DNA from 2 places in the Sphingomonas sp. SORGH_AS_0879 genome. Region 2 is predicted to be linked to the other one. Evidence: riboswitches for the same ligand, from Rfam matches in the RefSeq annotation. Region 2 holds a riboswitch; the other holds the start of a gene.
What was found. Region 2 has a riboswitch for thiamine pyrophosphate ahead of thiC (phosphomethylpyrimidine synthase ThiC). Riboswitches for the same ligand answer to the same signal wherever they lie in the genome.

Region 1 (14,849 bases), 1.5 Mb from region 2:
GGAACCAGCCCGCCAGCGACGCGCGCAGCGCCTGATGTTCGGGACCGGGCGAGAGCTGGACCAGATTATAGCCGATCCGCAATTCGCGCAGAGCGGCGACGGCATCGTCGCGGTCCTCGTCCTCCACCTCGCCGACACGCCCGGCGAGCAGGCCGACCCGGTCGAGCATCCGGCTGCGCCAGACGGGCAGCAGCGCCGGACGCTCGGCCAGGGCGGCCAGGTCCCGCCAGCCCGCATGGCGGAGGCGGCGGATCGCCGTGCCCGCGCCGATGCTCCGCACCAACCGGGTCATGGTCATCGCAGCGACGATCCCGACGACCTGGGCGATGTTGCCGTTGAAGAAGCCCGCCGCATCGACGCTGTACATATTGGTCAGCGCCAGCCCGCCCGCGAAGCTGATCAGCATGGGCATCATCCGTCCGTACCAGGACGGAACCGCCATCGCCGCCCCCATGGCGAGCAGCGAAGGGGCGAGCGCAAGGCAGAGCATGACGAACCCGTCGATCGCCGGGAGAATGGCAAAGAGATAGACGGCGATCAGCGGCACCGACACCAGCGTCCAGATCAGAAAGCCGCGCTGTGCCGGTACAGGGTCGTCCAGCGTGGCGAAGAAGCAGCAGACCACCGCCGCGATCATCGCCGCCACCGCGCCCTCGGGCCAGGCGGTGACGATCCAGACCGCGCAGCAGCCGATGATGGTCAGGAAGGTCGCCGTCGCGGACAACAGGGCAAGCCCATAATCGCGGTGTAGCGGCCTGCCCCCGCCCTCGGCGACCACCGGGCGCGGCGCCTCCGGATCGGCCACCGCCGCGACCAGCACGCGGGTCGTGCCGAGCGCCTCGACCAGTTCGGCCAGGCGCATGGTGAGGTTGAGCGTCACCAGCCCGCGCCAGTCCGACGCGGCCGGGGGCGGTGGAATGACGGGCGTGTCGAGCGTCGGATCGAGAACCCAGTCGCGTACCCCGGCCACCCACTCCGCCACGCCTGCGGGCAGCGGACCTTCGGCGGTCAGGCTGCGCAACCGGTCCTCCAGCGCGGACACCAGCGGGATCAACTGCACCAGCCTGTCCTGCAAGCCGGTCAGCAAGGCGCGGGTCGGGCGAATGCGTGCGGTGTCGAAGGGGATATGGGTCGCGGTGACGTGAAGGTCGGTCACGTCGGCGGCCAGCCGTCGCCGCTCAGGCGAAGTCCGCGCGCTCGCCTCGACCGCCAGGATATCGGCGATCCAGCTTTCGGCATGGGCGAGGACGGCCCTGGCCCGCGCGCCGTAAACCCCCGCGACGCTGCGCGGCCACACGACCGAATGGACGATCGCCGCGCACAGCACGCCGATACCGATCTCCTGCACGCGCAACACGGCGGTGTCGAAGATCGCCTCGGGATGCAGGACCGAGGGGAAGCCGATCAGCGCGGCGGTATAGCCCGCCAGCATGAAGACATAGGCTCGCGGTGTCCGGTCGAGCAGGGACACGAACTGACACCCCGCAACCCACAGCGCGAGCGCCAGGCTGAGCAGCACCGGCGCGTTGACCAGCGTCGGCACCAGCAACACGGTCACCAGCCCCCCGATCACCGTCCCGATCAGCCGGAACACCGCCTTCGACCGGACCGCGCCGCTCAGCGGCTGGCTGGTGATATAGACGGTCATCATCGCCCAGAAGGGCCGATCCAGCCCCAGCGAGAAGGACAGGAACAGGGCCAGCATCGCCGCCGCGAAGCAATTCAGCGAGAAGACCGTCTCGCGCAGGCCGATCCGGGGCATCGCGATCATTCCCGGTCGTCGCCGAATGCGGCATAAAGCTGGTCGAGCACGCGGCTGGCCGCCTTGAGGTCCACGTCATCGACATCGGCGAACAGCTCGGAGCGGATCTGTGCGGTCCGTTCTTCGACCTCGGCGGCGGCGGTCCGTCCCTCGTTCGTCAGGTGCAGCAGCCTTGCGCGCTTGTCCGTCGCATCGACCCGACGCTCCACCAAGCCGCTCCGCTCCAACTGGTCGATCAGGGGCACCACCGATGGCGCCTCCATCCCCAGCTGGTCCGCAAGGGCCCCCTGCCGCATCCCCTCCTCCGTCCGGCCGATCAGCATCACCGCCAGCGCCGCCGTGTGTGACAGCGACAGGCCGGCCAGCCCGCGATCGAGATAGCGCCGATACGCCCGCGCCATCGGCACGAGCCGCGCGGAGAAGTGGCGGCGAAGGGAAATGGAATCGGTCACATTTAATTAGATAGATGCCTATCTAATTAAATGCAATATAGTCTTTCCAGTGTTACAGATCGGCCCCCCACCGAAGCCGCGTGGAATCCGACTTACGTAATTGCACGGCATGGAGTAGTTGCGCACCATGGCAACCGTTCGCCCATCCGAAGCCATCGCGCCGTGCGGGCCTGCCGACCCTGATACCGGGAATGCATCGCCATCGACGTCGCGCTCGATGCCGCCCTTTCTGCGGGGTGGCGGATGTTGCGCGGCGTTGATCGATCGGCAGGACTGGTCGGCGACCGGCCTTGGGCCGATCGAAACATGGCCCGGCTGCCTGCGAACCACGCTCGCCATGCTGCTTCGCTCGCCCATCGCTATGACGATGCTGTGGGGTGCGGACCGCGTCCTGTTCTACAATGATGCCTATGCGACGATCGCGGGCGACTGGCACCCGCGACTTCTGGGGTCGCGGATGCGGGACGGCTGGCCCAACGACATATTGTTCGACGACCATGTCGTGGCCGAATGCCTGGCCGGGGGTACCGTTCGATATCGCGATCGCGAAGTGATGCTGAACCGCAACGGGCGCGCCGAGCCTGCCTGGTTCCATCTCGATTATTCGGCACTGATCGACGACACCGGCACCCCCGCCGGGGTGATCGGCGTCCTGACCGAGACCACGGAGGGGGTCATCGCCGCCAGGCGATCCTCCTTCCTGCTCAGGCTGGCCGACGACCTGCGCACGCTGGAAACCCCGACCGCGATCATGGAGGTCGCCGCCGAACGGCTCGGGCAGCAGATGGCGGCCAGCCGTGTCTTCTATGCCGAGATCACAACGCGCGGCTGGATGACGGTCGAGCGCGATTATGCGCGCGGCGTGTCCTCCATCGTCGGTCGGCATTCGCTGGAGAGTTTCGGTCCCGACCTGCTTGCCGCCTATCGTGACGGAGCGCCGGTCGTCGTCCGCGACGTCGGCGGCGACCCGAGGCTCAGCGATGGCGCGCGGACCGGGCTGCAGGCGCGCGAGGTCGGCGCGTTCATCGACGTGGTGCTGTTCCAGGAGGACGAATGGGTCGGCCTGCTCGCCGTCCAGAACGCCACCCCGCGCATATGGAGCGCCGCCGAGGAGGATCTGGTCCAGGAGGTCGGCGAGCGGGTGAAGGCCGCCGTCGAGCGTACCCGCGCCGAGGCCGCCCTGCGCGCCCTGAGGGGCACGCTGGAGCAGCAGGTGATCGAGCGGACCGCCGATCTTCGCCGCTATCATGACATTGTCGAGGCGACGTCCTCGCCCATCTGTGCCTTCGACACCGACTATCGCCTGATCGCCTTCAATCGCGCGCACCAGAGCGAGTTCCGGCGCGTCAACGGCTTTGAGACGCGGATCGGCGATGTCTTTCCCGATCAGTTCGAGGATGCACAGCGCGCGACCATGCGGGAATTGATGCACCGCGCGCTGACCGGCGAGAGCTTCACCGTGACCGAAGCCTTTGGTCGCGCCGAGTTCGGGACGCCGTCCTGGGAAATCTCCTACACGCCGCTACGGGACGATGCCGGGCATGTGATCGGCGCTTTCCATCAGGCCAACGACGTGTCGGTGGCGATGGCGGCGCGCGCCGAACTGGAGGTGGCGCAGGAAGCCTTGCGGCAGAGCCAGAAGGTCGAGGCGATGGGCAGCCTGACCGGCGGTGTCGCGCATGACTTCAACAATCTGCTGACCCCGATCATCGGTTCGCTCGACATGCTGATGCGCAAAGGGATCGGGACCGAGCGCGAACGCCGCCTGATCGATGGCGCGCTGCAATCGGCGGAGCGTGCCAAGACGCTGGTCCAGCGCCTGCTCGCCTTCGCCCGTCGCCAGCCGCTTCAGGCCATCGCGGTCGACATGGCAGAGTTGATCCACGGCATGACGGACCTGATCGAGTCGACCATCGGGCCGACCATCGCGGTGCGGATCGACCTGGAACCCGACCTGCCCCCTGCCCTGGCCGACGCCAACCAGCTGGAAATGGCGTTGCTCAACCTGGCGGTCAACGCGCGCGACGCGATGCCGGAGGGTGGCGAGCTGAACATCTCGGTCAAGACCTGCATGGTCGGGACGATGGAGGCCAGGGACATCGCCCCCGGCCGCTATGTCTGTCTGGGCGTCGCCGACACCGGGGTCGGCATGGACGAGGAGACGTTGCAGCACGCGATCGAGCCCTTCTTCTCGACCAAGGGCGTCGGCAAGGGCACCGGCCTGGGGCTGTCGATGGTGCATGGTCTGGCCGCGCAGCTTGGCGGCGGCCTGACCATCGAAAGTGCGGCCGGTGTCGGCACGCATATCGTCCTGTGGCTGCCGCCCAGCAACCTCAAGGTCGCCGCCGCTAATCCCGACGCAGGTGAGGCGCCGGGGGTGCAGAGCGGGGGCATTGTCCTGCTGGTGGACGATGAGGAACTGGTGCGGCTCAGCACCGCCGATATGCTCGCCGATCTGGGCTATGAGGTGGTCGAGGCCAGCTCCGCCGCAGAGGCGCTCGACCTTGTCCGCGCCGGGCTGCACCCCGATTTTCTGGTGACCGACCATTTGATGCCGGGGATCAGCGGCGCGCAGCTGGTCCGTGAACTGACCGACCGGGTTCCGGGCATGAAGGCGCTGATCGTATCGGGCTATGCCGAGACGCACGGGATCGACCCGAGCATGGCGCGGCTCAACAAGCCGTTCCGTAACGAGGAACTCGCCGCCAGCCTCTCCGCGCTCGACCTGCGGATGCAGACGAACCTATGACGACCGGGCGGCGACGCCTTGCGCCCGCCGCCAGTCCCGATAGCCGATGACCGCCAGACCGATCATCACCGCGTATAGTCCGGCGGTCAGCATCAGGTCCTTGAAGACGAACATCCCCACATAGACGACATCCACCGCGATCCAGAGCAACCAGCTCTCGCGGTGCCGACGCGCCGTCCAATATTGCGCGACCAGACTGAAGCTGCTGAGCGTCGCATCCAGCCAGGGCAATGTCGCATCGGTATGGTGACTGGTGAACCATCCGATTCCCAGCGCACCCAGCGCGCCGACCGCCAGACCGGCCAATGCCCCGAACCGGGGCAGCGGTACGACCGTAACCACCGCCGCATCGCGCCGGTCGCGGCTCCAGACGATCCAGCCATAGAGGATGCCGATACCGAACACGGCCTGAAGCACCATGTCCGCATAGAGGCGCACGTCGAGGAACAGCTTGAAGTACAAGGCGCAGGCAACGAGGTTCAGCGGCCAGCACAACATGTTGCGCCGCGCCGTCAGCCAGATCGCCAGAAAGCTGATCGCCACCGCCGCGATTTCGAGCGGCGTCATCGGGTTCTTCCGCCGTTGCGCAAAGCGGCGAGAAAGTCCCGTCCGGTCGCCGACATGAACCATTCCGCATGGCCGAGAAGATACCCGTCCCAAGCAAGCGATGCCGCCGCCGGGTCGCCGACAATCCCGGCAAAATAATCGATTTCGGACAGTGCGAATTCGATGTGGACGAGCGGCAGCAGCCGGAGGATCGCCTCCCTTCCCTCATCCCCCAACGGGGTTATCGTCTCATATCCCGCGATCAGGGATAGCGCCGCCGACGGATCGGCGATGGCGTCGTCCTTACCCGTGCCCAATTCCAGCCATGCAAAGGCAGTTCGCTCGATCGCGATCGCCAGATCATAGGCCGCGCAGGTCCGGTCGGCCAAGCCGAAGTCGAACACGGTCTCGACCGTGCCTTGCGCCGTCCAGAGGAGATTGGAGGGATGCCAGTCATTGTGCGTCCATAACGGCCTCTGCCCCGCAACTAGCGGCGCCAGTCCTTCGCCGAACGCCGCGAACAGCGCCGACAACCGGCTCCGCCATCGCCGTCTCGCCAGGAACGCGGCGAGCGCCGGGCGCGCTTTGACATAGGCCTCGGTCGCAGCCATCGGGTCGGTGGCGGACAGGATATGGAAGCTGGCGACCAGGGGCTGCACGATCCGCGCCGGTGCGTCGAACCCTTGCGACGCACCGTGCAGCCGCGCGAGCGCAACACCGGCGGCATGGGCATGCTGGGCGGATCGGAACGGCGTCCACGACTGCCGATCGCGATAAAGATCGTCCCCCGCCGCCCGCCGATGGAGTTCGTACGTCCAATCCCCCAGCGCAACCGCGCTCGCTCCATCCCGGATGAGCATGACCTCGGGCACCGGCATCCCCGCGCCCGACAGATGGGCGATGAAGGCATGCTCCTCCGCCAGTCCCGCGACCGTGCGCATCCGGCGATCATGCCGCTTCAACAGGAGCGTGTCGCCCGTCGTCTCGATCAGCGTCGCCGCCGAGAAGGGGCGCGGCGAATGCCAGCGCAACGCCTCGATCGGCGCGGCTCCCGGATAGCGGGCCAATACCTCCGTCGCCTCATGGGACGTGATGGCGGGCCAGACTGGCGCTTCCAGGGCCAGCCCCATGCCATGCACGAGATGATCGGTGGTCGAGGCGGCGGCGGTCATGGTCAGAAGGCGCGGGACAGGGTCGCCGTGACCGCCGCACCGCCGCCGATATAATAAGCGGGTGCCTGGCCGGCGATGACGGTGCCACCACGCCCTACCGCATCGCGGGCGTTGGTGCTGACCGACTGCACGCCCGCCAGGACATGGGGGTCGGTGACGTTGATCGCGTTGAGCCGCAGATCGGTCCGCTTGCCGTCGATCCAGTCCGCCAGATGGACGCCGATTGCCAGGTCGAGCGTCGCATAGCCCCCGATGCTCTCGTCGTTCATGAACGTCGCATATTGGCGTCCGACATATTTGCCAGCGATGCTGCCGAACAAATGCCCGTCGTCATAGGTGCCGCCCGCGCCGAACTGGAGCGTCGGGCTCGACACCGCGCGCTTGCCCCGGGTCGGCAGAAAGTCGTCGCCGACCGGCAGATCATCGTCGATCCGCGCCCGCAGATACTCGCCCGAGATATAGACGCTGACGCCCTTGACGGGGCGATAGTCGATCTCGGCATCGACGCCGTAGGATGTCTGCCCCCCGGCGTTCAGCGTGGAATTGACCAGGGCACCGCCATTGTCGACCACCGTCGCGAGCTGGCGGTTGCGGAACTTGTAATGGAAGCCCGTCACAGAGGCCGACAGGTTCGGGCCGATATAGCGATAGCCCAGCTCCTGCGACACCGAATATTCGTTCTTCACCGCATCGGTGCCGCGCGTCGAGACCAGGCCGCCATCGTAGCTGTTGTAGAGCGTGAACTCGTTGGGCGTGCGGAAGTTGGTCGTGACATTGGCGAACAACTGCTGCCGATCGTCGATCGCGTAATGGACGGCCGCGCGGGGCAAGGCGACGAAGCTGTCTCGGCGCACGCGGCTTTGCGGCCCGGGCAGATAGTTGTGGCCGTTGCGCAGCAGGTTGACGCCCTTGAACCCGATATCGACCGTCAGCCGCGGGGCGAGCGCGATGCTGTCCGCCAGGAAAAAGCTCTTCGTCACCGTCACCGTGCGCTGGTTTTCATAGGCGAGCAGACGGCCATCGGCGGTGCGGATCGCACGGCTGGGAAAGCCCCAGGGGTCGGCCGGAGAGCCATCCGCCCCGACCGCGCCATAGGTCTGGGTGACGCGGTCGGTGCCATAGTCGAACCACAGCCCCGCCGTCAGCCGGTGCATGCCCGCCTGGATGATCAGCTTGGCGACCTCCCCCGTCCGCATCTGATCGCCCGTATAATTGCCGAGCACCGTCGCGACGCCGTCCACCGCGCCGGGCAGCGCGATCGGCTCGGCCAGCGCCTCGTTGCCGAGGAAATTGCCGGTGGTCGCAAGCTGCGTGCCATAGGGCGAATTGCCATAGCCGAACTGGAGATAGGTGGTGCTGTCCAGCGTCAGGCGATCGTTCAGGACCAGATGCACCGGCGCCGAGGCGTAGAGGTTGCGGAACGGTGCCCGGTACAGCCGCCAGTAATCGGTGGTCCCCGGCCCATAGCGCGCGGCATAGTTGAACCCACGCCCCCGCGCCTGCCAGTCCGCCAGCGTCGGGCTGGGATAGCTGGAGGAATTGGCGTCGTTGTACGACAGCGCCAGGCTGGCACGGTTGCCGCCGCCCCATTCGCCGAGCAGCTTGGCATCGACATGCTGGCGCGTGTCATAGCCCGGCCCCCGCCAATTGTCGGCGCGAGTATTGGAATAGGAGACGAACGCCTTCAGGCCGCTGCCCCCGATCGTACCCGTATCGACGCGGACAAAGACCCGGCGCAGATCATAGGACCCCAGCGACAGATCGGCGAGTACCCCGCGCGTCGCCTTGGGATCGTCGAGCGTCAGCGACAACAGGCCGCCCGCCCCTCCGACCGTGGGGGAGTCGAGATCCACCGAACCTTGCGCCACCACCACCCGCCGAACATTCCCCGGATCGGCGAATTGCGACGGATAGGCGTAGTAATAGCCGATGTCGTTCTGCGGCGCCCCCTCCATCAGCACGCCGATCTGATCCTGGCCCAGCCCCCGCAGCGTCAGGCTGGAGCTGGTCGACAGGCCATAGGGATCGCTGGAGGCGACATTCGCGCCCGGCAGCAGGTTGACGAGCTGAAACGCGTTGAGCGTCGGCGCCTGTTTGACGATGAAGTCGCTCGAAATCTCGCTGACCGCCTTGGGCTCGGTCTGATCGGGCAGCAGGCCTTCGGGATCGCGGTGGCCGATCACGCGGATATCGCTCAGGGCGTCGCCCGCCTGTTGCGCCGATGCCACCATGGGCAGGGCCAGCCAGGCCGCCGACAGCAGCAGGGCGCCACGGCGGATCATCGGCTGATCGCGGGAAGTCACAACCGGCATCGTCTTTCGCGTCCACTTCACACGGAGGGACGACCGATAAGCCGCGCCCCTCCCTACGCCGGTATGACCCGGATCAGGTTCAGCGGGTCATGGGCTGCTGCCCACCTCTCAACCGCGCATCAGCGGCCCCCCGGGGATGGCGTCGTCTAGGCGCTTCTGGCGCACATGCAAATGCCTATCGCGGCGCGACCGCCACTTTACGGCCCTGGCGCGATCATTTGCCGCACGGGCCGTCACCTCGTCTCGCGACGACGACATGCCAGCGGGCGGTGCGCCGCACGGTCGCGACCCGCCACGAAACACCGGTCATGCGAAGGAAACGCAGCTGAATATCGGCGGCATGCTGGGCGAAATCATAATAGTCGATCCGGTGATGTGCCAGCACCAGCCGTCCGCCGGGACGGAGCGCTTGGGCGACATCAATCGCGACCTGTCGCATCGCGCGCGGCGACAGATAATAGAGAATCTCCGCGATCACGACCGCGTCATAGGCCGAGCGCGGCAAGCGTGCCGGCAAGGCCAGGGTGATTGCCCGACCGCGCGGCCAGGGCGCGAGGGCGCGCGCCGTCAGACGTGTACCCTCCGCCGTTCCCTCGGTCGCATCCAGGCGGAGCGTGCGCGGCGCGATCGCCCGGCTGTTCGACCCGTTGCCGCTGCCCAGCTCTAAGACCCGGCCCAGCGGCCCCTCCCCCAGCGCATGCAGTATCGCGGCGCGCTTCACCGCCTCATCCCGGTTCGAGAAGGTGCGCCAGGGGTCGTCGTCCGTCGCGAACTTCTCGGAAAAGCCGCCGAGATCGATCGCCTTCATCGCCGCTCCTCCACGAAGCGCTCGACCGGATGGGCGAAGACCGCCAGTTCATGCCGGGCGATCGCGAAGCCATGCGGGTCGTCGGCAATCGCACCGAGTTGGGTACGATGCGCCCTGATCAGCGACCGCTTCGCCGCTGCGCCACCGGGCAGAGACACGGTCCGGCAGCGGGCCACCGTCCGGCGCTGGGGCGGCCAGACCTGATAGGTCAGACGCCGTCCGCCGAACCGGAACTGCGCAAGCGCCAGCGCGACTGCCCGGTGATCGGTATGCGCGTCGGTCGCGGCGGGCCCGACCAGCACATCCGGCTTCCGATGCTTGCGAAGCGCCTGGTGCAGCGCCTCGCGGCACCGATCGCCATGCGTCGACAGACCGCCATCGGGCAGCCGGAGGAATGTCACGGCGTCGCGCCCTACTTTCAGTCGACGAAGGGCGTGCAGGCTCTCCTTCTCTCGCGCGGCGATCAGGCGATGGGCGGGCCATGTCGGGCTGTTCGGATGCGAGGCCGCGCCGTCGCTGACCACGATGACCGACACGTTCGCACCGCGTCGCCGCAACGCCTGGATGAGACCGGCCGCGCCAATCAGCTCGTCATCGGGATGCGGCGCGACGATGACCGCCCGGCGAACGCCTACAAGGCCGAGCTTCACAAGGAAGGCGCCAGCAAACCCCGTTGCACCGCCCGCCCGACCCTAAGGCGTTGGACATCGGGTACGGGCTGGCGCAGATAGACCGCCAGATCGCTGAGCAGGGCAGAAAGCGGATGCGACAGGAATTGTCCGGCGAGGCCGACCGCCTCCCGAGCGATCACGATCGCCCGCTCGGCCGCATCGGTGACGACCAGACGCGCGGAGGCGACCCGCGCCAGCCGCGCCTCATCCTCCGCTTCCTCGAACCAAAGCGTGGCCGTCCGCCGCACGATCGCCGCCGCCGTCCCCGCCAGCCCGAACAACTCGGCCAGCCGCGCGGACTGGAAGGGGTCGTCGGAGCGCCCCGTTTGCACCAGATGGTCGCGGGTCCGGTCGCATATTCCGGCGACACCCCCGGCATGGACCGCCACGAACCGCAATGCCCCGCCGCCGAAAAACGGTTCGCGCGCGTAGAGATCGGGCGCACCGATCCGATCCTCGTCCTCGATCACCGCGTCGTGCCAGCGGACCTGATGCGTCTCGGACCGCTGCATGCCGGTCACCCGCCACCAGTCGCGATCGATCACCGGGACAATTCGTGACAGGTCGAGCAGAAGGAGTTGCGGGCCGCCGGGCGTATCCGCCGTGACCAGCGCATGGCTCAACACGCCGGCCCCCGACGCATAGCTCTTCCCGCCCCTCAGTCGATCGCCCTCCAGCCGCAGGGGTTCGCCCGCGAGAGCGGCGTTCCATACCCCCAGCATCCCCCCCTGCCCGACCAGATGCCTCAACCGTTCCACCTGGCGAGCCGATCCGTAGCGCTGCACGATCTGACCCGCATCGACATGCCCTTCGAGCAATCGGGCGAGCGGCAGATCGCGACGACCGGATTCGTACAGACCTGTCAACAACGCGACATATCCTTCGGGCATCTGCGGATCGACGGGCGGCGTATCCGCCCAACCATGCGCCGCGATCGCCTTTTGTAACGCCTCGGCCATGGCGTTCATGCCGCCATCTCGCGCCATTCGGTTTCCAGTCCCGTCAGGATATCCTCCGCCTCGCATAACGATATCATGGCCTTGTGATCGGGCGACGCGGGAACGACGCGCATCGCGAACGCCTCGTCATTGGGGCAGTCCCGTGCGACACCCAAAATGTGATCCGCCGTCAGGCCCAATCGCTCGCCCAGGGTCAGTCGCACATCGACCCGGTCGATCATGGCGAAGCCCCGCCGAGCCTCCGCCTGGGCCCGCCACTGCCAGGCAGCGGCGCGTGGATCGGCCATGCGGGGCGGCTCGCCCCGATCCAGCGCGAGCAACAGTCCCGCGAGTCCGCCCGCAATCCGCCCCTCGCGGCGGGAAGATGTCTCCACCACCATCGCACCATCCCGGCGGACACGAAGCCCCGCGCGCGCCGCATCGTCGAGCAATCGCGCATCCTCTCCCGACGGAAGGGGCAGGAAACCACCCATCATCCGATAGGCCGAGGCCCGGATCGCGATATTGGCGCCGCCGCTGAAATGATGGGTATCGCGCGCCTCCCACGCCACCGGGTCGATGCTCCGGCGGTATCGATGCAGGCGATCATAATAATGTTCGATCCTGGAGGCTTGGGGATCGTTCCCACCATGGGTTCGGACGATGCGGCCAGCGGCGACCTCGGCCTCGATCAGGGCCTTGCGCCCCGCCATGATCCAGTCGCGACGCGGCTGACTGTCGGCATCCGTCGTGAATACCAGGCCTTCGCCGTCGACCAGAAGCGCCAGCCCCATCGCCACCGCCGCGCGTCTGGCGGCCCCCGCATTGGGCGGCCCGTCGCGGCCCCCCTGCGCCACGGTCAAACGAAATGGCAAGGTCGGCGCAAGTTGATCCAGCAGAGCCGCACTGCCGTCCCGACAATCATCGAGATGGATACAGACGTCCAACGCGCCCAGGTCGCCGGACAATTGGGCGATCGCCGCCAGCAGACCGGGCAACATCGCCGCCTCGTTCCGAGCAGGGACGCAGATGGCCACGGGTGCGTCGTCGAGCAGATATGTTCTCCCTCTACCGACCGCCGGGATCGCCGCGACAGCAAGTTGTCGAAATCATAGGGCTGATCCCGATCAATAGCACATGTAGGCGCGAGCGCGGGATTCCGCCTTGATGAATATCAAGCTGTTAGCGTTCGATCCGCGCGTCTGGCGATACGAGCCGAAGATGCCCAGATCCATGGCCGCTCGCGGCGTGCGATCGTCATGCAATCGCGAGGTTGCGGCCCGTCCATTCCTCCAGCGCGACCATATCGATCTGCCGGACGATGCCTCGTGTCAGCCCCACCGGAACAGTGACGCGGAAGCCCCGCGCCAGCAGCCCCTCGACCGCCCAGCGCACGCAATAATCCGCCGCGACGCCGACCACCTCGACATGCTCCACGCCTTGGGCCTGCAACCCGTTGAAGAATGCCTCCCGGTCGGTCGTGTCCGCCGTACCGATCCGCTCCACCACCAGGCCGGGCTCCGCCCACATGTCGAACACCCCCTTTTCCAGCCGGTAGGTGGGGATGGCCGCATCCACGACATTCGGATCGACCACCAGCGCCCAGCCCGGCGTTCCCACCTCGCAATGCGGCGGAAACTGCTTAGCCTCTTCCGACAGGGCGTAGACCTCGGGGACATGGGTGTCGGCGGTGAACAGCACTCCGGCTACCTCCGCAGGCTGGAGCGACGCCAGCCAGGCGTTCATCGGGGCGACCATCTCTTCCGCGCCCGCCACCAGCAAGGCGCCGTCCGAGGCGACGAAATCCCGCTGCATGTCCACGACGACCACGAAACGCATCCGACGTCTCCTCTCATCCATTGACATAGGCGTACGTTACGCATAGGTAAAGTGCATAATGCATATAAGGTCCGGTTGATGGACGAATCTCCGTTCCTCGACCGCTATGATCCGGGGACGTTCGAGCGGCCCTCGGTCGCCGTCGATCTGATCCTGACCAGCGTTGTGGATGGCGCTCCCGCGGTATTGCTTCACCGGCGCACCGCGCATCCCCATAAGGGAGCATGGGCCCTGCCTGGCGGGTTCGTCGGCATCCGAGAAAGCCTGGACGATGCGGCGCGGCGGGTGCTGGGTGCCAAGGCGCAGATGGACCAAGCCTATCTCGAACAGCTCTATAGCTTCGGCGCGGTGGACCGCGACCCGCGCATGCGGATCATCAGCGTCGCCTATTTTGCGCTGCTTCCCGCCGAACGCTTCACCGCAGCACCGGGCCTGACGCTCGCCCGTGTCTCCGCGTCCGAGGATGGTCCCATAACGGCATCGGTCGATGGTGCGGCGGTCCCCTTGGCCTTCGACCATGACGCGATGATCGACCTTGCGATCCGGCGGCTGCGGGGCAAGCTCGACTGGTCGCCGGTCGCCTTCGCGCTGCTGCCCGAACGCTTCACGCTCCGCGCGCTTCAGGACGTGCATGAGGCGATACTGGGTCGTCCGCTCAACAAACCCGCCTTCCGCCGCCGCCTGATCGACAGCGGCCGGATCGCCGCGACCGGCGAGCGCGAGACCGGCGCATCCTTCCGCCCCGCCGAACTCTATCGCTACACCGGAAAGCCGTGATGGCCCCTATCCTGCCGGGCCACCATCCTCCAGCGCGTCCATCGACGTCACCGATCACTGTCGCCGGGATGACATGATCGCGGAATAACGCTCGGCGGCGGACGCGACAACAGGATGTAATTTCCCATTTTCCTCGCCAGAACGACATCGCCGACCACGACCATCGGCAGCGAAATACGGATGATCGCCTATTCGTCCGGCAACTTCGGCAAGGCGCTGGTGTTCGGTGGCGCCGACCTGACGATCCTCTATCTCCTGACGGACGTGCTCGGGCTGGGCGGCGCGCGGGCGGCGGGGATGCTGTTGATCGCGGCGGTGGGCGATCTGGTGTTCGACCTGCTCGCGGCGCGGCTGGTTCTCCGCTGTCGCGCGGCGGGGCGAGGCTATCGCTGGACCATCGCCATGGCGGCGCTGCCATGCGGGGCCGCGTTCGCGCTGATCTATGCCATGCCGGGACTGGGCGTGCACCGGATCTGGGTGGTGGCGGCCACGATCCTCATCTTCCGCAGCGCCTATGCAGTCGTCGATGTGCCGCACAATGCCCTGATGGCGCAGGTCAGCCGCGACAGCCGCGCGCGTGGGCGAGTTTCGGGATACCGGCTGTTCTTCAGCACCGCCAGCGCGCTGGTCATCGCGACCGTCTTGACGCCGATGGTGCAGCAGGCCGGTCGGACGCGGCATTTCACCGCCCTGGCGGGCACGGGGATCGCGGTCGGCCTCGCCTTCGCGCTGACTATGGCGCTGTGCGTGTGGGCGTCGGGCGGGCGTGACGGGCCCACCGCGACGAAGGATTTGAAGGGCGACGGGATCAGGGTGCCGCTGC
Region 2 (14,849 bases):
TAGCAGATGTATCTGCCATGCATGACTTCGCTGGCTGCCGGATGATATTTAACGACGTTCAGCAATTAGTAGAGTTCAGGTCTTACATTCACTCCTCGCAGGTAATGCGAAATGTTGAGCATAGTTTGCGCCATGATCCTGATAAATATAATTATATAGAGCATCCAAAAGCGACAGGATACAGAGGTATACATGACGTTTATCGTCATTTTCCTCGTGGCAGCACTAGAAGTCAGGAAAAGAAGCCTTGGGATGGGTTATTGGTGGAGCTTCAATATAGAACGCGCGCCCAGCATGCTTGGGCAACTGCCGTAGAAATCTCCGACCTTCTAGATGGTGAGCGGACAAAGTTTGAACTGGATTCAACCGAGCGGGGGCGCTTTTTTTCTATTGCAAGCGAAATTATTGCCCGCAGACATGAAGGCCTATCAAAAGCCTTTCCAGAGCTCGATACTCAAGACTTACAGATCGAACTTCAAGGCCTTGAAGACAAGCTTGGGATACTTAGGCGACTTGAACTTTTGAAACAGTTTGAGGATGAAGAAAACCTTCAAAATCATAACGTTCTAAACATTCATCGCCATCAAAATGGATCTCTCGAACTTGAAGTTTTGCCATTCAAAACAGCAGCCTTGGCGATTGCAAAAGCAAGCGAATTGGAAGCAAGCGACGATAGTGTTAATGCGGTATATGTCCGATCCGATAACCCGAAGCAGTTGAGATCGGCATATCGCAACTATTTTTATGACCCCATCGATTTCGTGAAAATAATTCAAGAGGAAGGCGGTTTGTAAGAAACCGCCTTCCACCTGACCCCTCACTCCGCCGGAAGGTAAACCTCCCCGCCCTTCTCGCGGAATTTCTCGCTCATTTCCTGCATCCCCGCCTCGGCGTCCTCGGCCGCGACGAAGGTCTCCACCGGGGCGTTCTGCTTCGCCGCGAATTCCCGAACCTCCTGCGTGATCTTCATCGAGCAGAATTTCGGGCCGCACATCGAACAGAAATGCGCGGTCTTCGCACCCTCCGCCGGAAGCGTCTGGTCGTGGTAGGATTCCGCCGTGTCGGGGTCGAGCGACAGGTTGAACTGGTCGCGCCAGCGGAACTCGAAGCGGGCGCGGCTGAGCGCGTCGTCGCGCATCTTGGCGGCGGGATGCCCCTTGGCCAGGTCGGCGGCGTGGGCGGCCAGCTTGTACGTCACCACGCCGACCTTCACGTCGTCGCGGTCGGGCAGGCCCAGATGCTCCTTGGGCGTGACGTAGCAGAGCATCGCCGTGCCGTACCAGCCGATCATCGCCGCGCCGATGCCGCTGGTGATATGGTCGTATCCCGGCGCGATGTCGGTGGTCAGCGGCCCGAGGGTGTAGAAGGGCGCCTCGCCGCACGCCTCCAGCTGCTTGTCCATATTCTGCTTGATCTTGTGCATGGGCACATGGCCGGGGCCCTCGATCATCACCTGCACATCCTGTTCCCAGGCGCGCTTGGTCAGCTCGCCCAGCGTGTAGAGTTCGGCGAACTGCGCCTCGTCATTGGCGTCGGCGATCGCGCCGGGACGCAGGCCGTCGCCCAGCGAATAGGCGATGTCATAGGCCTTCATGATCTCGGTGATCTCGTCGAAGCGTTCGTAGAGGAACGACTCCTTGTGATGCGCCAGGCACCATTTCGCCATGATCGAGCCGCCGCGCGACACGATGCCGGTCACGCGCTTCGCGGTCAGCGGGATATAGGGCAGGCGGACGCCCGCATGGATGGTGAAATAGTCGACGCCCTGCTCGGCCTGTTCGATCAGCGTATCGCGGAAGATTTCCCAGGTCAGCTCCTCGGCGATGCCGCCGACCTTTTCCAGCGCCTGATAGATGGGCACGGTGCCGATCGGCACCGGCGAGTTGCGGATGATCCATTCGCGCGTGTCGTGGATGTTGCGGCCGGTCGACAGGTCCATCACCGTGTCCGCGCCCCAGCGGATCGACCAGACCAGCTTGTCGACCTCGGTGGCGACGTTGGAGGCGACCGCCGAATTGCCGATATTGGCGTTGATCTTGACCAGGAAGTTGCGGCCGATCGCCATCGGCTCGGATTCGGGGTGGTTGATGTTGTTGGGGATGATCGCCCGGCCGCGCGCCACTTCGTCGCGGACGAATTCGGGCGTGACATAATCGGGAATCGCCGCGCCGAAGCTTTCGCCGTCGCGGGCATATTCGCGCAGCATCTCGCGGCCCAGATTCTCGCGGGTCGCGACATATTCCATTTCCGGCGTGATGATGCCGCGGCGTGCATAATGCATCTGGCTGACGTTCATGCCTGCACGCGCGCGCAGCGGCCGATTCAGCCCGGTGCGCGGGAATTGCGGCACGCCGCCCGAACGGTCGGGGCCGAGCTGGCCATTGTCCTCGGGGCGGATTTCGCGGCCGTCATAGGCCTCGACATCGCCGCGCCCCTCGATCCACGCGCGGCGGATCTGCGGCAGGCCCGCCATGATGTCGATGCGTGCGGTCGGGTCGGTATAGGGGCCGCTGGTGTCGTAGACGCGCAGCGGCGGCTCGCCCGAGGAGGGGTCGAGATGGATTTCGCGCATCGCGACGCCCAGCGGTCCGACATGAATCTTCTTCGAGCCACGAATGGGGCCGGTGGTCACGCCTATTGCGCTGCCCGCGGGGGGAATCTCGGTCTTTACGGGGATATCTGCCATAGTCGTCCACTCCATGCGGAGGAAACGGACCATGAGAGATGGGGCCGCTCCCTCCCTACGCCGGTGTCAGCCGGATCAGGTTCAGCGGGTCGGGGGCTCCTGCCCCCCTCTCAAGCGCAGGCCAGCGCTCCCCCGGGGATGGGCGCAGCATAAGCGGTTTTACGGCGGATAAGAAGGGGTTTTGCTTTGCCGCGCCATGACCCGCCCGGATAGGGGCACGGCGCGGCGACAAAAAAACCCCGACCGGCCAGGGGACTAGGGCCGATCGGGGCAAGGACCGTGAAGAGGATCGGTGCTTATCCGCTGGCGGCGCTGGTCCGGACGTTGCCGTTCAGGCCGTTGGGGAAGAAGCCCCCGCCGGTCACCGCCGCCTTGTTGAGATAGACGACGTTCAGCACCTGGCCGGGCGTGCGGGGAAAGGCGATCGCATTGGAATCGGCGGGAACGATGTTCGCCACCTGCGTGCCGTTGACCGTCGCGACGATGCCCTGATCGAGGTCGGCCGAGCCGTCCAGGCTGTCGCGCGCGTCGGAGATCTGTCCGGCGGCGGTGGTCAGCCCCTTGCGATACAGGACCGAGCGGACAAGCCCGGCATGATAGGCCTCCGCCGCATGGATGCCCGCCGCCGCCTCGACATAGGTCTTGTTGGTCAACAGGGTGACACCGCCCATATAGGCGGTCACCCCGACATCCTCGAAGATATAGGCGGCGAGCAGGAAATTCTCGTCCGAGGCGTAAGGATCGAAGGTCGCGTCCGCCGCGATCACGCCGGCGGCACGCGCCGCCGCGGTGAAGGCGCCATTGGCATCGCCCGACAGGTTGATCGCCGGTTGCGCCACCGCCGAGGTGCCGAGCGCGGTGCGCAGGAAGTTGACGTGCGCGATCTCGTCCAGAGCGATCTCGCGCGCATATTGCGCGACGATCGGGTCCTTGAACGCGACCCCGCGCGGCTGGCCGCTGGTGCCGGTCGCGACCGCCCCTTGCGTGCCCGTCCCCGTCTGGAACGACGCGGCGAGGCCCGTATTGAAGGCGGCATAGCTGTAGAATTGCGCTTCCAGATATTCGAGTTGGAGCGCGAAGTTCAGCACATCGGCATCGGTGACCGACCCGGTCGGGCTGGCGGTCGGCGTCGGGGTGGGGACGACGATCACGTCGTCATCGTCATTGTTGCAGGCGCCCAGCATCGCCAGTCCGCCCACGGCCCCCGCTCCGGCGGCCATGCGCATGAAACGGCGGCGATCGGCCCGGCGCTTGGCCGAGGCTTCGTCAATGACATCGAGAATGAAGCGTTCTTCGCTCATGATGATAATCCTCTCGAAACGAGGAAAAAGGGATCAGTTCGCCGCACTGGCGCGCAGGGTGCCGTTCACGCCCGCCGGGAAGAAACCCCCGAGCGTCGCCGCCGCATTGTTCAGATACACGATGTTGAGCACCTGCTGCGGCGTCCGGCTGAACGCGATGCCGTTATTGTCGAGCGGCACGATGTTCGACACCAGCTGACCGTTGACGGTCGTCTGCGCGATCCCCTGGTCGAGGTCGGTCGAGCCGTCGAGGCTGTCGCGCGCGTCCGAGATGCGGCCTGCCGCGGTGATCAGCGAGGGCTGCGGGTTGTTCATGTCATAGCCCAGGCCGTAGAGCGTCGTGCGAACGATCGCGGCATGATAGGCCTCGACCGCCAGGATGCCCGCCGCGGCCTGGAGGAAGGTCTTGTTGCTGATCAGCGGCGAGGCGCCCTTATAGGCGGTCACCCCGACATCCTCGAAGATATAGGCGCCCAGCAGGAACGCGGTCGGCGAGGCATAGGGGTTGAAGGTTTCGGTGGCACCGACCACGCCCGCCGCGCGCGCCGCCGCCGTGAACGGACCATTGGCGTCGCCGGAGATGTTGATCGCCGGTTGCGCGACGGCCGCACTGCCCAGCGCGGTGCGCAGGAAGGCGACATGGGCGGCCTCGTCGGCGGCGATCTCTCGCGCATATTGGCCGATGATCGCGTCGTCGCCGTTGCCGGTGGCGAAATTGACCTGCGCGCCGCCGGTCACCGCACCCTGGTTGCCCGTGCCCGTCAACTGGCTGGCGGGCAGGCCCGCGCCGTTGGCGGCATAGGCATAGAATTGCGCCTCGAGATATTCGAGGTTCAGCGCGAAGTTCAGGATGTCGGTATCGGTGATCGCCGCCTGTGCCCCGGCCTTGCTGGTCAGGGTGAAGGCGGTCGCTCCGGCAGCAGCCGCTCCGACCGCGAGTTTGAAGAAATCGCGCCGCAGATTGCGGCGCTCGGCCCGCGCGTCGAACGCGTCGAGCAGTTGTGCGCTTTCCGTCATCATGCTCCTCCCTAAAGGAACCAAGATGAGCTCTTCTGTATTTAGGTAACCGTCAGAAGAGCTCACAAAGGGGCATGGCCGAGAACTTTCCTTGATCTAGGTTTTCAGCCGGACCATGAAGCGAAACGTCATCCACCCAAAAAAGACGCAGCTTTTTTAAAAAAAAGCGTTTTGCCGAAAATCTTATGCCGACAGGCCGGTCATGGCGCGAGACGGACCGATTGCGCCTCGGCAAGATAGACGGCGAACAGGTCGTCCGGGTCGCTCCACTGCGCCACCGGCGTCCAGCCGCCCGCACGCAACAGGATCTTGGCATCGCGCGGGCCATATTTGTGGCTGTTCTCGGTATGGATCGTCTCGCCCGCCGCCATGGCGAAGGGGCGGCCCTCGATGGTGAAGTCGACGTCCCGCTCGGCGGCCAGGTGCATTTCGATGCGCGAGCGATCGTCGTTCCACACCGCGCGGTGGCGGAAGGCGTCGACCGGGATGGTGCCGTCGAGCTCGCGATTGATCCGGTCGAGCAGGTTGCGGTTGAACGCCGCCGTCACCCCCTGCGCATCGTCATAGGCGGGGACCAGCACCTCGCTCGACTTGGCCCGGTCCATCCCGATCAACAGCATCGCCCCCTCGCCCAGCGAGCCGCGCATCGCGCGCAGCAGGTCGGTCGCCATGGCCGGGGTCATGTTGCCGATGGTCGATCCGGGGAAGAAGCCCAGCTTGGGCGCGTCGGCGACCATGGCAGGGAGCGCCAACGGGCGCATGAAATCGCCCTCCAGCGGATGGATGGGCAGGTCCGGGAAGGCCTGTTGCAGGTTGCGCGCGGAGTCGCGCAGGAAATCGCCCGAAATGTCGATCGGTACATAGGCGGACGGCTCGACGCAGCGGAGCAGCACCGGCGTCTTGGTCGATGAGCCCGATCCGAACTCGACCACCGCGCGCCCCTTGCCGACATGCCGGATCAGATCGGGGCAGATGGTCTTCAGGATCGCGGTTTCGGCGCGGGTGGGATAATATTCGGGCAGGTCGGTGATCGCCTCGAACAGTTCCGACCCCTTGCGGTCATAGAACCAGCGGGCGGGAATGGCGCGCGGGCGACGCTCCAGCCCGGCCAGCACATCGGCGCGGAAGGCGGGGTCGGCAAGCGACATCTGACCGTCCTCGATCTCGGGCTTCAGCATGGTTACAGGTCCTTTGCCAGACGGACGCCGGTGAATTGCCAGCGCTGATGGGGATAGAAGAAGTTGCGGTAGCTGGCGCGCGCATGGCCGCGCGGCGTCGCGCAACTGCCGCCGCGCAGGACGAACTGCCCGTTCATGAACTTGCCGTTATATTCGCCGACCGCGCCCTCGACGGGGCGGAAGCCGGGATAGGGGCGATAGGCGCTGCCGGTCCATTCCCAGACATCACCGAAAAAGGCCGGCCCCTCGGTGGCCGGGCGCGGCTCGATCGCGCCGGCGGCGTCCATCTGGTTGCCGGCGGAGGCGTCGTGCGCGGTCGCCGCCGCTTCCCATTCCATCTCGGTCGGCAGCCGCGCGCCCGCCCAGGTCGCATAGGCATCGGCCTCGTAGAAGCTGACGTGAGTGACGGGCGCGGCGGGGTCGATCGCGCGCCGCCCGTCCAGCCCGAAACGGGTCCAGCCGCCGTCGCGTTCTTCCCAATAGAGCGGTGCGGCGATGCCCTCTGCCTTCACCCAGGCCCAGCCGTCCGACAGCCAGAGGCGCGGATCGCGATAGCCGCCATCCTCGATGAAGCGCATCCATTCGGCATTGGTGACGGTCCGGTCGGCGACGGCGTGCGGATGGAGCAGCGCGTCGTGGCGCGGCCCCTCGCAATCGAAGGCTAAACCTTGTCCGTCATGGCCGACCTGCACGATCCCCTGCCGCCCCTCGATCCAGCCGATCGGCCCCGGCATGGCGACCGGGGTCTTGGGCCGGGGCGCGTAGAGCGCGGGTTCGAGCGGGTTTTCGGAAAAGAGATGCAGGATATCGGTGACGAACAATTCCTGATGCTGCTCCTCGTGGTGGCACCCCAGCGCGACCAGTTCGAGCGCCGCCTCGGGCAGATCGGGCATCGCCGCCATCAGCGCGTCATCGACATGCGCCCGGTACGCCCGCACCTCGTCCAGCGTCGGGCGGGTGATCATCCCCCGGCGGTGCCGCGCATGGCGCTTTCCTTCCGCCTCGTAATAGCTGTTGAACAGGAACGGGAAGCGCGGGTCGTGCAGTTGATAACCCGGCACATGATCGCGCAACACGAAGGTTTCGAAGAACCAGGTCGTGTGCGCCATATGCCATTTGGCGGGCGAGGCGTCGGGCATGGACTGCACCGTCGCATCGGCGTCGGACAGCGGCTCGGCCAGCGACAGGGTCAGCCCCCGGACCGCGCGATAACGGGATGCCAGTCGATGAGCAGGCGTCGGCGCCGTCGCGGAGGACGGGACGATAGTCGGCATTCGGGTGCTCCCCGGATTGCGGGGAACAGCGACCGGCCCTTTACCGTGTCGTTCGCACCCCTCCTGGAACCCAAAGAACGTCCGACGCGCCGTTTTGGTTCACCGCGCGCGCGGCGACGAACAGCCAGTCCGACAGACGGTTGAGATAGGCGAGCGCGGACGGGTTGATCGCCTCCTGCTCACCCAGCGCGACCCCAGCCCGCTCGGCGCGCCGCGCGATCGCACGCGCCAGATGCAGATGCGCCGCCGCCGATGTGCCGCCGGGCAGGATGAAGCTGGTGAGCGGCGACAGCGTCGCGTTCATCGCGTCGATCTCCGCCTCCAGCCGCGCGACCTGTTCGGGCAGGATACGCAGCGCCCCCTCGATCTCCCCCGGCGTGGCGAGGTCGGCGCCCAGGTCGAACAGATCGTTCTGGATGCGCGTCAATTGCTCGTGAAGCGTCCCCTCGATCGACAGCAGCGCGACGCCGATCGCGCTGTTCGCCTCATCCACCTCGCCGATCGCGACCATGCGGGGCTCGGCCTTGGACCGGCGCGATCCGTCGACCAGCCCGGTGGTGCCCGTATCGCCGGTGCGGGTGTAGATTTTCGTCAGCTTGACCAAGGAATCAGGTCCGCCCCGCCATGAACAGCAAGAGCACGACGACGGTGATCGCCAGCGCCTGGAAGAAGATGCGCTGCTGCATCATCCGGTTGGACTTGAGCTGCGACGCGGTCGGCCCCTCCCCCTTCGCCTCGGCGGTCGCTTCCTGAAGGAAGGAGATGATGCCACGCACCAGCGCGACGACGGTGGCGATCATCGCGGCGATCAGCAGGATCACGAGAAAAGTGCTCATGCCCGAAGCTTACGCCTCCCCCAGCCGAAATCCAGCGGGAAGCATATTGCGGCGCAGCGCATCCGCCAGCGCGCGGCCGTCCACCCCGTCCTCTCGCATCGCCGCCAGCGCGGGCGCGCCGTGGCGCTTGGCCAGACGCTGGCCGTCCGCGCCGACGATCAGCGGATGGTGGTGATAGAGCGGCGTCGGCAGGCCCAGCAGCGCCTGGAGCAGCCGATGGACATGGGTCGCCTCGAACAGATCGACCCCGCGCACCACATCGGTCACGCCCTGGGCCGCATCGTCCACCGTCACCGCCAGATGATAGCTGGCGGGCGCGTCCTTGCGCGCCAGGATCACGTCGCCATGGCTCAGCGGATCGGCGACGACTGCACCCGCCCCTTCGTCATGCCAGTCCAGCGGGCCTGCCAGCGCCGCCGCACGCGCCATGTCGATCCGCCAGCCATGCGGCTCCGCCATCCGCGCGGCGCGCTCCTCGGCGGACCGATGACGGCAGGTGCCGGGATAAATGGGCGAAGGTCCATGCGGCGCGGACAGGCTGGCGGCGATCTCGGCGCGGGTGCAGAAACAGGGATAGAGCAAGTCGGCCAGCCGCGCCTGCGCCGCCGCATACAGGTCCAGTCGTTCGGACTGGAAGGACAGATCGTCCCATTCCAGGCCCAGCCATTCCAGATCGCGAAGAATCGCCTCGACATGCTCGGGGCGGCTGCGGGTGCCGTCGATATCCTCGATCCGCAGGAGGAAACGGCCGCCCCCCGCCCGCGCCAGATCATGCGCGCGCACCGCCGACAGGGCATGGCCCAGATGCAGCCGCCCGGTCGGGCTCGGCGCAAAACGCGTCACGGGTCGCACTCCGCTCATCGCCCAGCCTCTTGACCGCGATTCCCGTCCCATGCTGTCATAGCCATGTCACGCTGCTGGGCGAAAGGCGCAGCAGTACCGCGAAGGGAGGAGCTGTGTTTCATCCCGACTTGATCCGACACCCGGACTCCTGTCCGGCTCTCGTGCTGAACGCCGATTATACGCCGCTGTCCTATTATCCGCTGTCGGTCTGGCCCTGGCAGACCGCGGTGAAGGCCGTGTTCCTCGACCGGGTGGATATCGTCGCCCATTATGAGCGTGAGGTGCGCAGCCCGACCGCCAAGGTCAAGCTGCCCTCGGTCATCGCGCTCAAGCAATTCGTGAAGCCGTCGCAATTCCCGGCCTTCACCCGTTTCAACCTGTTCCTGCGCGACCGCTTCTCCTGCCAATATTGCGGATCGCACCGCGACCTGACCTTCGACCATGTCATCCCCCGCGCACAGGGCGGGCGGACGACCTGGGAGAATGTCGTCACCGCCTGTGCCCCCTGCAATCTGAAGAAGGGCGGGCGCACCCCGCGCCAGGCCGCGATGCCGCTGCATATCGAGCCGATCCGCCCGACGAATTGGCATTTGCAGGAACATGGCCGCAGCTTCCCGCCCAATTATCTGCATGAAACATGGCACGACTGGCTGTACTGGGACGTTGAGTTGGAAGCGTAACGAAGCTGGGAGTGTCGAATGCGTGCATGGGCGATGGGCCTGGGGCTGACGGCGTTGATGGCCGCGACCACCGCCTGTGGAAAGAAGGAGGAAAACCGCGCCGAGGCCGATCGCGCCGCCGCCAAGGCCGGGTTCGTGCCGCCTTCCGTGACGTCGCGGGTCGATTTCGGAGGCATGATGGCGCGCCGCTTCCGCGAACTGGATCGCGACGGCAACGACATCATCACGCCCGATGAAATGCCCAGCACCAATTCCCGGCTGTGGGAACTCGACCGCAACAAGGACGGCGAGATCACCGAGAGCGAATTTTTCGAGGGGATGCTGGCCCGGTTCGACCGGATGGACCTGAACCGCGACGGCACGGTGACGTCGGAGGAACGCGAAGCCTCGCGCACCGAACGCCCCGCCACGCCGAGCAATCCGGTAGCGACGGGCGCGGGTGCGCCAGGGAATACGAATTAAGGGTATCAACTCATCATCTGTCGGCGCGGAATTTCAGCGGCGATGCCCAACAGCCCGGAATTACGGACCTCACACTTGTCGGGCTCGCACGATGCCGCCTTCGCCACGCTGCCGAGCCCCGTGAAACGCAACTACCGACACGCATTATCGAATAATATTATACCAAAATTACGCACGGCAATCGGTTGACGCCCAAGCTATTGCGTTGCAGCAATGGCGCCTATGACGACCTTGCCTCCTATCGCCAACAATGCCGACATCCGCTTTCTGGGCGCGCAACTGGGTGACGTGATCCGCCGCTATGGCGGCGATGCGCTGTTCGAGGCGACGGAGGCCATTCGCCGCGCCTCGGTCAATCGCCACCGCGGCCTGGGCGACGATGCCGAGGTCGATCTACAACTGGAAAAGCTGGCGCTGGACGAGACGCTGGATTTCGTGCGCGGCTTCATGCTGTTCTCGATGCTCGCCAATCTGGCCGAGGATCGCCAGGGCATCGCGCGCGAGCCGGGCACCGATATCGCTGAGGTGCTGGAGACGCTGGCTGACAAGGGCATCGACCGCGAGGCGGCGATGGAGTTGCTGGCCCGTGCGCTGGTCGTTCCCGTGCTGACCGCGCACCCCACGGAGGTGCGGCGCAAGAGCATGATCGACCACCGCAACCGCATCGCCGAACTGCTGGCGATGCGCGATGCGGGCCGCGACGTGACGCCCGATGGCGATGATGTGGAGGCCGCGATCGGCCGCCAGATCGCATTGCTGTGGCAGACCCGTGTGCTGCGGCGCGAGCGGTTGTACGTCACCGACGAGGTGGAGACGGCGCTGTCCTATCTGCGCGACGTGTTCCTGCCGGTGCTACCCGCCTTGTATCAGCGCTGGGACAAGGCGTTCGGCGCGCGCGTGCCCGCCTTCCTGCGGCCCGGTTCGTGGATCGGCGGCGACCGCGACGGCAATCCCTTCGTCACCGCCGAATCGCTGACCACCGCGCTCGCCCAGGCGGCGGACGCGGTGCTGACCCATTATTGCGAGGCGGTCCACGCGCTGGGCGCCGAGCTGTCCATCTCGACCGAACATGCCGAGGTGGACGCGGCGGTACTGGCCTTGGCCGATGCGAGCGGCGACGATGCGCTCAGCCGCTCGGACGAGCCCTATCGCCGTGCGCTGTCGGGCATCTATGCCCGCCTCGCCGCGACCCATCAGAAATTGACCGGCAAGACCCCGCCGCGTCCCGGTCGGCTGACCGGCGAGCCCTATCCCGATCCCAAGGCGCTGCGCACCGATCTGGTCGCGATCGCGCGCGGGCTGGCGGCCCGCGGTGACGGGGCGCTGGCGAGCGGTGGCGCGCTGGGACGGCTGATCCGCGCGGTCGAGACCTTCGGCTTCCATCTGGCGACGCTCGACCTGCGCCAGAATTCCGCGGTGCATGAGCGGGTCGTCGCCGAACTGTTGAAGGTCGCCGGGGTCGAGGCGGATTATCTGGCGCTGGACGAGGACGCCCGCGTCGCGCTGCTCCGCCGCGAACTGGCCAATGCCCGACCGCTGTTCAGCCATTATGCGGACTATTCGGACGAGACCCGCTCCGAACTGGCGATCGTCCAGGCGGCGGCCGATGCGCATGCCAAATACGGGCCGAAGTGCCTGACCAACTATATCGTCTCGATGGGCAAGTCGGTGTCCGACCTGCTGGAAATCAACCTGATGCTGAAGGAATTCGGCCTCTACCGCCCCGGTAATCCCGCCACCGCCGCGATCATGGCGGTGCCCTTGTTCGAGACGATCGAGGATCTGGAGGCAGGCCCCGAGATCATGCGCGCCTATTTCGCGCTGCCCGAGATCGCCACCATCGTCCGCGCGCGAGGGGCTCAGGAGGTGATGATCGGCTATTCGGACTCGAACAAGGATGGCGGCTACCTGACCTCCACCTGGTCGCTGTCCAAGGCATCGAGCGCCTTCCGCCCGGTGTTCGAGGAGGCGGGCGTGCGGATGCAGCTGTTCCACGGGCGCGGCGGTGCGGTGGGGCGCGGCGGGGGTAGCGCCTTCGCCGCGATCCGTGCCCAGCCGCACGACACGGTGCAGGGGCGCATCCGCATCACCGAACAGGGCGAGGTGATCGCGGGCAAATATGGCACACGCGACTCCGCGCTGACCAATTTGGAGGCGATGGCCTCGGCCACGCTCCTCGCCAGCCTGGAGCCCGACCGTTTGTCGGCGGCGGATAACGCGCGCTTCACCGCCGCGATGGAGGAGCTGTCGGCGACCGCCTTCACCACCTATCGCGATCTGGTCTATGGCACGGAGGGCTTCCGCACCTTCTTCCGCCAGATGACCCCGATCGCCGAGATCGCCGGGCTGAAGATCGGCAGCCGCCCGGCCAGCCGCAAGAAATCCGACGCGATCGAAGACCTGCGCGCCATCCCCTGGGTGTTCAGCTGGGCGCAGGCGCGCGTCATGCTGCCGGGCTGGTTCGGGGTCGGCACCGCCATCGCGCGGTTCGAGGACAAGGCGCTGCTCGCCGAGATGGCGAAGAGCTGGCCCTTCTTTGCCGCGACGCTCGCCAATATGGAGATGGTGCTCGCCAAGTCGGATATCGGCATCGCACGCCGCTATGCCGGGCTGGTCGAGGATGAAGCGATGCGCGATGCGATCTTCGGGCGCATCCATGACGGCTGGCACCGGGCGCGTGACGGGCTGCTGACCGTGACCGAACAGACGCGACTGCTGTCCGCCAATCCGGCACTGGAGGCCTCGATCCGCCTGCGCCTGCCCTATATCGAGCCGCTCAACCTGCTCCAGATCGAGCTGATGAAACGCCACCGGGCGGGCGAAGACGATCCCCGCATCGGCGAGGGCATCCTGTTGTCGATCAACGGCATCGCCACGGCCTTGCGCAACAGCGGATAAGCGTCGTGGCGGATTTCGTCGTTCATTACGAAGGCGGGCTGCGCTGCCATGTCGCACATCCCGATAATGGCGCAGTGCTGGTCATGGATGCGTCGCAGGAACTGGGCGGACGGGGTGAGAACTTCTCGCCGAGCGACATGCTGTCGGTGTCGCTGGGCGGCTGCGTGCTCAGCATCATGGCGATGGCGGGACGCGTCGCCGGGCTGGAACTGGCGGGCGCGACCGCGACCGTGACCAAGGAGATGGGCAACGCCGCGCGCCGGATCGTGAAGATGGCGGTGACGGTGCGCGTGCCGGGGCGATACGATGTCGGCCAGCGCAAGCGACTGGAAGCAGCGGCTGCGGCCTGCCCGGTCCATGCGGTGCTGGGCATCGACGCGCCGATCCGAATCATCTGGCAGGACTGACCGACGATCCTCCCCGGCACGGGGAGGTGGCAGGCCGAAGGCCTGACGGAGGGGGGCTTCGGCAAAGGACGCCTCGCACGGCGCGCCCCTCCACAATATTACGCATGGTCTCTCACCCGTTTCGGGTGGAGTCGCTTCAAGGCCCCCGTTACGGCCATTGATCCTCCGCCGGCCAGCGACCATCTGGCGAACCGCCGCAAGCCTCTACCGCTCCGCCATCACCTCCGCCATCGCCCGGTCGCCCGAGTCGGAGGACGCCGCCAGCCCGGCGATCACGCCGCGGCGGTTCGCGTCATCATGATGTTGCGCGATCTTCCATATGCCTTCCAGCCGCTCCACCCGGAGCGTCAGCCCGACGATCCCGCGCTGCAAGCCCTGGATGAAACCGTCCGGGGCATCGTCCAGCGACCAGGGATCATCACGGCCGGCTTCCCGCGCATCGGTCAGCCGCGCGAGATGCGCCGCCAGCCATGCCGGATCGCGTGTCGAGAATAGCGGACCATGCGCATGGACCGTGACGTAGTTCCAGGTGGGCACGACCTTCCCATGTTCGCGCTTGGCCGGATACCAGCCGGGATGGACATAGGCATGCGGTCCCTGAAAGATCGCCAACGCCGCGCAACCGCCCTCGGCCAGCCGCCACAATGGGTTGGCGAGCGCGACATGCCCCTCCAGCATCCAACCATCGCCCTGCGGCACCGCCAGCATCGGCAGTGAAACCGCCTCGGGCGCGCCGTCGCGCACCACGACCAGCGAGGCGAGGCCGATGGCCCCGACCGCCTCCAGCAACACCGCTTCGCGCGTTTCCCGAAACTGACGTGGCGGATAGCTCATGCCAGAGCCAGCGCCGGTTCGCCGCGCTCGTGCGCCAACAGCCACTGCTTCACCGCCAGTCCGCCCGCAAAGCCGGTCAGCGTGCCGTTCGCGCCGATCACCCGGTGGCAGGGCGTGACGATCGACAGCGGATTGCGGCCATTCGCCGCCCCCACCGCCCGCGACGCCCCCGGCCGCCCGATCGCGGTGGCGAGCGCGGCGTAGCTGCGCGTCTCGCCATAAGGAATGGCGTTCAGGGCGGTCCAGACGCTCTTCTGAAAGTCGGTGCCCACGGGATCGAGCGGCAGGTCGAAGGCGCGGCGCTGGCCATCGAAATAGTCGGTCAGTTGGCGGACCGCCTGGGCCAATATGCCATGGGCCGGGTCGCTGCGCCGTTCGGGCAAGGGCACGCGGCCCGCCCGCTCTTCGGCCCAGAGGACGGCGCGCAAGCCGC

Region 1: another riboswitch for thiamine pyrophosphate. It lies ahead of QE379_RS12680 (TonB-dependent receptor); the one in region 2 lies ahead of thiC (phosphomethylpyrimidine synthase ThiC).

What each region holds. Positions count from the first base shown of each region.
Region 1 covers NZ_JAUTBJ010000002.1:2,548,453-2,563,301, forward strand. Annotated here, with positions in the region: gene QE379_RS12655 (FUSC family protein) at 1-1,771, opposite strand, end outside; gene QE379_RS12660 (MarR family winged helix-turn-helix transcriptional regulator) at 1,768-2,214, opposite strand; gene QE379_RS12665 (ATP-binding protein) at 2,432-4,963, shown strand; gene pnuC (nicotinamide riboside transporter PnuC) at 4,958-5,530, opposite strand; gene QE379_RS12675 (phosphotransferase enzyme family protein) at 5,527-6,681, opposite strand; gene QE379_RS12680 (TonB-dependent receptor) at 6,684-8,963, opposite strand; TPP riboswitch at 9,027-9,136, opposite strand; gene QE379_RS12685 (class I SAM-dependent methyltransferase) at 9,208-9,801, opposite strand; gene QE379_RS12690 (PIG-L deacetylase family protein) at 9,798-10,451, opposite strand; gene QE379_RS12695 (acyl-CoA dehydrogenase) at 10,448-11,431, opposite strand; gene QE379_RS12700 (glycosyltransferase family 2 protein) at 11,437-12,447, opposite strand; gene QE379_RS12705 (cysteine hydrolase family protein) at 12,668-13,249, opposite strand; gene QE379_RS12710 (NUDIX domain-containing protein) at 13,328-14,026, shown strand; partial or broken gene QE379_RS12715 (MFS transporter) at 14,207-14,849, shown strand, end outside.
Region 2 covers NZ_JAUTBJ010000002.1:4,097,238-4,112,086, forward strand. Annotated here, with positions in the region: gene QE379_RS19120 (RelA/SpoT domain-containing protein) at 1-794, shown strand, start outside; gene thiC (phosphomethylpyrimidine synthase ThiC) at 818-2,686, opposite strand; TPP riboswitch at 2,735-2,825, opposite strand; gene QE379_RS19130 (ferritin-like domain-containing protein) at 2,983-3,987, opposite strand; gene QE379_RS19135 (ferritin-like domain-containing protein) at 4,021-5,004, opposite strand; gene egtD (L-histidine N(alpha)-methyltransferase) at 5,205-6,182, opposite strand; gene egtB (ergothioneine biosynthesis protein EgtB) at 6,185-7,456, opposite strand; gene QE379_RS19150 (cob(I)yrinic acid a,c-diamide adenosyltransferase) at 7,497-8,060, opposite strand; gene QE379_RS19155 (twin transmembrane helix small protein) at 8,065-8,292, opposite strand; gene gluQRS (tRNA glutamyl-Q(34) synthetase GluQRS) at 8,302-9,153, opposite strand; gene QE379_RS19165 (HNH endonuclease) at 9,249-9,815, shown strand; gene QE379_RS19170 (hypothetical protein) at 9,834-10,277, shown strand; gene ppc (phosphoenolpyruvate carboxylase) at 10,500-13,175, shown strand; gene QE379_RS19180 (OsmC family protein) at 13,181-13,582, shown strand; gene QE379_RS19185 (FMN-binding negative transcriptional regulator) at 13,787-14,416, opposite strand; gene QE379_RS19190 (methylated-DNA--[protein]-cysteine S-methyltransferase) at 14,413-14,849, opposite strand, start outside.